Linked DNA regions of Panacibacter microcysteis. The protein of the gene in region 2 binds, or shares a complex with, the protein of the main gene of each other region. Links are inferred from orthologs where the notes say so. Each region holds a gene or a part of one and is shown on either strand. Other genes may lie near its edges. The genes, in order: accD and accB.

Region 1 (3,098 bases), 180 kb from region 2 along the record:
ATATTTATCATCGATGTAGTAATTGTAGTAAGCTTGCCTGTTGTTCATTTCCTTTGCCATAGCGTCTGTGTGAGCCTGCAAAAATAGTCTGAATTAATCAATCAAATTCTGCAACAGCAAGCTTATTGCCGGCTGTTGACCAAAAAAGATAATATAGCTTATTACTCATGCTGAATATGCTTATAGCGGTCGCTACACTAATAGCATTGTTGTCAAAATTTTTTAGTTTATCGGATTTTGGGTCATAACATCCTGAAATAAAATAATGGGCGATTCCGGAGTCTTCATTATGGTCTTGAAAAAAGTCTCAGATTGTGCATGAAAAGAATATGATGGCAACACATAAACCCTGCCGCTGAAACCACCGCCTCCGCTAAACCCGCCAGGCGCATAACATCCACTTTTGCTAACAGAATTTTCATGAGATTCTCCTATCTTCAAAACAACTTTATCTCCCACCCTTTCCGCTGTTAGTGATAGTTCATGTGCATTGATGGCCCTGAAAAAATCTTTTGCACGTAAATCTTTCTTGTTTGAGGTATTACTATTATACTTTAAGCTCCATATAATATTTGGCGGCCTGGATGATACTTCATTTTTACTTATTTCTGTACTTGCAAACGCAATAATTGAATCTTTTGATGCATGAAAAGACACTAGCGCAGAATCGGTTGCAACGTTTTTAATTTCAATAAGCATATCATTTGGACAAAAAGTCAATTGGAAAAGTTTTCCCTCAAAAAGATAGGAGTTGTGCTGTAAGCTATTTACATTGACCACCTGGTTACAATAAAAATTTTGTTTATACAAAACTTTGGTTGTGGCTGACCCACCCTCATAATTGATAGACAGCAATACAGTGTATTTAAGTGCATCATCGAGTGTAATATAAAACTCGTTACCGGTGCCAGGGTATAATTTGGCTTTCGATCTGGCCATTTCCAGGTCAGTATTTTTGTCTTTTGAAATAACTTTGAAAGATTTGAAAGTGCGCTCCCAATCATATACACAGTATTAGAACCTGGTTTTCTCAAATAATTGTAGAAAGTATCGTTATTACTTTTTTGAGCAATTACGTCGTAGCCTCTGTCATAAGATGTTATTAGAGAAATGTATCTACGCAGTACTTTAAAGTTGCTATCGGTAAGAAAGTGGTAACAGTTATCGCGTTCAGCAAAGCTTAGAGATATTCTTTTTGTAATGTTGTTTGCATTACCCCGGGAAACATAATTATCCGATTTGCCATGTGTGATGACCTTAGTTTCACTATCTGTTATCTCATATGTTTCCAGCGTATTTGCAACAAAAAAAATTACACATTATGTAAGTGTAAGTAAATAACGGGTTGGGTTCATGATGAATATAGAGTTAATTCCTTAGCAGCACAATCAACTGAGAAAGCCTGTCTTTCAATTTTTTTCTGTCGATGATAAAATCAAGAAATCCGTGCTCCAGTAAAAACTCGCTTCTTTGAAAACCCGGTGGCAGATCTTTCTTTATTGTTTCTTTAATTACACGCGGGCCAGCAAAACCTATCAACGCGCCAGGCTCTGCAATATTCATATCTCCCAGCATACCAAAACTTGCAGAAATTCCGCCAAAAGTAGGGTCTGTAAGTAATGAAATATACGGCAGGCGGGCTTCACTTAGTTGTGCCAGTTTTCCGCTTGTCTTTGCAAGTTGCATCAGGCTAAAAGCACTTTCCATCATACGTGCGCCGCCGCTTTTGCTAATCACGAGATAAGGCAGTTTGTGCTCAAGACAATAGTCCACAGCACGGCTAAACTTCTCTCCCATAACGCTGCCGAGTGATCCGCCAATAAATTCAAAATCCATACAGGCAACCACCAGTTCCTGGCCGTTTACTTTACCAACAGCCACGCGCATACTATCTTTTAAATCTGTTTTAGCATGTATTTCGTCCAGTCTTTTTTGATATGGCTTTAGGTCAGTAAAACCTAAAAAGTCTTTACTTACGATATTATCATACATAATATCATATTCCCTGTTGTCGAAAAGAATGTCGAAATAATCTTCGCTGCTGATGCGGTGGTGGTAATTGCATTTTGGACAAACAAAAAGGTTTTCCTGCAATTCTGTTGTTGTGGTTATATAGTTACACTCGGGGCATTTGTTCCAAAGACCTTCCGGTGTTTCTTTTTTGTCTGCAGTAGATGTTGTAATTCCTTTTCGTAAGCGCTTATACCACTTTTGTCTGGGCTCGCCATGCTGAACGTTCGATGCTGCTGCCTCATTTCCTGAAAGATTGTTCTCAAAATCCTCTTCCTTTTTTGTTGTCATAAAGGCTTTTTGAAGGAGACAAAAATAAGGAGTTTAACCAATTACGAGTTTTTTCATAAAAATAATTTAGGATCAGGCTTTTGGGGAAAGCGTCAAAGCCGGTTATAGCCTGACTGCCAGCCAGGTATATATGATGCCGGAAGAGCAATCTTGTATAACAGCTTATATAAACGTTGCAGCAAAATCTAATGCCAACAATCACGTGAGCATTTGTATAATGATTGTCGTTTTGGTTTACGAAGACTGCAGCGAAGCTGCTGCCTGATGATATGCTGCACAAGAGTGCGACGCAACAGGTGATGCCATAATGACGAATGCCGGGCCAACAATAAAAAAGGTTTTTGCACTGCCAGTTTAAACAAATAAGACGGGTAACGCAGGCAATGCATCTGATTACCTTAAAAATCAATTATAAACCGGCTTATTCTTTAGTAAAATGGCGTCTGAGAGGGCTTTTTTTTGCTGTGCTATTTACATATCAAACCATTATCTTTGCCGCTCACAAAAATTTTGTAAACCCAGTACTATATGCAACTTAAAGGTTTGGTGCGGTTCTTTACCATCTTGCTTGTCATTATCTGCCTCTATCAATTATCATTTACATGGATGGTACGCAACCATGAGAAAGCCCAGGAAGAAAAAGCGGCTGCCTGGGTTAAATCTTACTACCCTCCAGCTTCTGCCAAATACCCCGGTGATGCAGAGCGTGCCGCAGCATATGCAGACTCTTTGGACAACCTGGAAAAAGAGCGCCTGCAACGTTTGCTTGACAGCACAGAAGAAAGTAAGATTGGACT
Region 2 (3,276 bases):
ACGGCGATCAGCTTACCAATCATAGAATCGTAATAAGGCGGAATTGTGTAGCCGGTATAAACGTGGCTATCTACACGTACGCCATGACCACCAGGTGTATTTAGCGTGGTGATTTTACCGGGTGATGGACGAAAGTCGTTATAAGGGTCTTCTGCATTGATGCGGCACTCAATTGCGTGCATTTGCGGGGTGTAATTCTGGCCCGAAATCTTTTCGCCCATTGCAATCTTAATCTGTTCTTTGATAAGATCGAAATTGATTACTTCTTCGGTAACGCAATGTTCTACCTGTATACGGGTATTCATTTCCATAAAGTAGAAATTGCGGTGTTTATCTACCAGGAACTCAATGGTGCCAACACTTTCATAATTAATGGCCGATGCAGCTTTGATAGCGGCAGCTCCCATTTTATCACGCAACTCCGGCGTCATAAAAGGAGACGGCGATTCCTCTACCAGTTTTTGGTGGCGGCGCTGTATGGAACAATCCCTTTCACTCAGGTGGCACACTGTACCATACCTGTCTCCTGCAACCTGTATCTCTATATGGCGTGGTTCTTCCACAAACTTTTCCATATATACGCCGTCATTCTTAAATGCGGCGGCAGCTTCGGTTTTAGCCATTGTATAGTTGCGCTCGAGCTCACTTTCTTCAAATACCACACGCATACCTTTACCACCACCACCGGCGGTTGCTTTTAAGATTACCGGGTAACCGATTTCTTTTGCCAGCCCTTTAGCCTGCTCAACACTTTCGAGTAAACCCTCGCCGCCCGGCACCACCGGAACGCCTGCTTTGATCATTGTATCTTTAGCCGTGATTTTATCACCCATAGAATTGATCATGTCTGGTGTTGGCCCAATGAATTTAATACCATGATCGGCACATATTTTAGAGAACTTGGCATTCTCTGCAAGAAACCCGTAACCCGGGTGTATAGCATCTGCATTGGTTATTTCTGCAGCGGCCATAATGTGCGGAATATTTAAATAAGATTCGCTGCTTTGAGGCTTGCCAATGCACACCGCCTCATCAGCAAATTTTACATGCAGGCTGTCTTTATCTGCGGTTGAATACACCGCTACGGTTTTAATACCCATTTCGCGACAGGTTCTTATAACACGCAGGGCTATCTCGCCACGATTGGCTATCAGTACTTTTTTAAACATTTTTTCGAGTTGAGAATGTGACTGGAATATTGAATATGCTTTAAAACAAAAGGCAAGTTGAAAAGTTGACGCGGTTAGCGGCATGCAACAATTTCAAATTGCCTTCATAAACATATTATGCGGGTTCAACCAGGAACAATGGTTGATCGTATTCTACAGGGCTGGCATCATCAACCAACACTTTAACTACCTTACCACTTACTTCACTTTCAATTTCATTGAACAGTTTCATGGCTTCGATGATACAAACTGTTTTGCCCGGTGCTACCTCATCACCCACTTCTACAAATGACGGCTTATCTGGTGATGATTTGCGGTAAAAAGTACCGATCATCGGGCTCTTTATGGTTATAAGATTATCTGCTTTTGGCGCTGCAGGAGTGGTTGCGGCTGATGCAGCAGGCGCAGAAGAGGCTGGCTGTGCTGCTGACATCGCTACAGGTGCCTGGGCATATACCGGTGCCGGTGCTGCTACAACTGTTTGCACAGCATCTTCTTTTTGTTTGATCGTAATTTTGAAATCCTTTTCTTCTATACTTAATTCCCCAATGTTACTCTTGTTAATGATCTTGATAAGTTCCTGGATCTGCTTGAAGTCCATAAATAGAATTTTTGGGATTTTGAATGTTTTTAAGCGATTTTACCCCGAAAGGAGGGGCAAAGTAGGTAATTTTTGATAAAAAATTGCCGAATTTCTTATTTCTCTTTTCAGGCTTGTTTTTCGTGTATGTATAAGAAAAGGACGGTGTTTGGCCGCCCTTTCATTTATAAGCTGTACAAGGTTTTATTCCTTTACTCTTTCTACGTACTCACCTGTTTTTGTATTTACGCGAATGAACTCTCCCTCGTTCACAAAAAGAGGTACGTTAACAATGGCACCTGTCTCTACGGTAGCCTGTTTCAGGGCACGGGTAGCGGTATCGCCACGAACGCCCGGCTCGCAATAAGTGATCTGCATAACGATCTTTTCAGGAAGTTCAGCACCAATTGGCTGCTCTGTTTCTGTATTGATAAATACAAAAACTTCGCTCCCATCTTTTAAAAATTGAGGCGCATCAATCATTTCCTCGCCCAAAGCGATCTGCTCAAACGTCTCATTGTTCATGAGGTTGTAGCCAGACTCGTCCTTGTATAAATACTGGAACGCTTTTTTCTCTACACGCACAGGAAAAATTGTTTCACCACTGTTCCATGTTTTTTCTATTGTACGATTATTGTCAACGCCTTTCAATTTGGCCCACACTTTTGCTGCAGCACGTGCAGTTTTGTTTTCGCCAAATTCCACTACTGAATATAGGCTTCCGTCTAATTTCAGAATCTGGCCGCGGCTTATATCTGATGTTGTTGCCATAAGAAGTATTTTATGAATAGGGCGCAAATGTATGAATTGAGTTTTACATTTTGAAGATGGAATTTTCTTCTTTCCGGCGCTGTACCGGTTTTGAACAACCAGTGATGCAAGTGCCTGTAGCATTGTGTTTATTGTATGATACCGGCACAGGTTTTCATGGCATCTGCTGTTGTGTCACTCACTTGTACTTCCGTTTTTTATGGCGGCTGCAGCGTTCCTTTTTCCCGGCCTGCAACAGGAAAACAAGTACCGGTTACAGTTTTGTAAAACACCCCGCCAAAAGCCTGGCAGTAAGGCAGCAACAAGATTGCATATGCTGAGTTTACTTCCAAACAGTACAAGAGTGCGACGCAACGGCAGCTATATAGTAGTAACGCAGCCCGGTACACTATGCCTATCTTTTACTCACAAAAAAAGGCCATCGTGAAGAATCACGACGGCCTGCTCTAAAGTTAAACTTAAAGTTAGTACTTCACAAACTTTGTATTATGCATTACTGTGCCTTCTTTCGTAAGAACAGTAACAAAATAACTACCGGGTTTCAACTTACTCACATCCAGTTGCGTGCTTGATATGCCTGCATTTGCCTGCATAACTGCCCTGCCATACACATCTGTTATTTTTATTACAGCATGCTCCGGCACTTTGCCTGTATTGATGTTGATGAGTGAGTGTGCAGGGTTAGGGTACAATTTCATGCTTCCTTTATTCTCTGCGATAAGTGATGACGACAAATTACCTTTTGCTGCTGAGCCT

Evidence for each region.
Region 1: the proteins of accB (region 2) and accD are in contact, whole or in part, in a solved structure (PDB 8UXZ), measured with the Escherichia coli proteins. The link is inferred for Panacibacter microcysteis from one-to-one orthologs.

The regions. Positions count from the first base shown.
Region 1 is NZ_JADWYR010000002.1:344,196-347,293, reverse strand. Bases 336-3,098 are described here. They hold accD (acetyl-CoA carboxylase, carboxyltransferase subunit beta), read right to left. Parts: upstream 2,302-3,098; coding sequence 1,369-2,301; downstream 336-1,368. Other genes in these bases: secDF (protein translocase subunit SecDF), read left to right, coding at 2,830-3,098; I5907_RS13390 (hypothetical protein), read right to left, coding at 336-939. Also shown: SsrA-binding protein SmpB, read right to left, coding at 1-60; more of I5907_RS13390, read right to left, coding at 223-335.
Region 2 is NZ_JADWYR010000002.1:159,303-162,578, reverse strand. Bases 28-2,968 are described here. They hold accB (acetyl-CoA carboxylase biotin carboxyl carrier protein), read right to left. Parts: upstream 1,771-2,968; coding sequence 1,285-1,770; downstream 28-1,284. Other genes in these bases: efp (elongation factor P), read right to left, coding at 1,954-2,520; accC (acetyl-CoA carboxylase biotin carboxylase subunit), read right to left, coding at 28-1,169. Outside these bases: more of accC, read right to left, coding at 1-27; I5907_RS12620 (fibronectin type III domain-containing protein), read right to left, coding at 2,985-3,276. UniProt on the Escherichia coli protein: This protein is a component of the acetyl coenzyme A carboxylase complex; first, biotin carboxylase catalyzes the carboxylation of the carrier protein and then the transcarboxylase transfers the carboxyl group to form malonyl-CoA.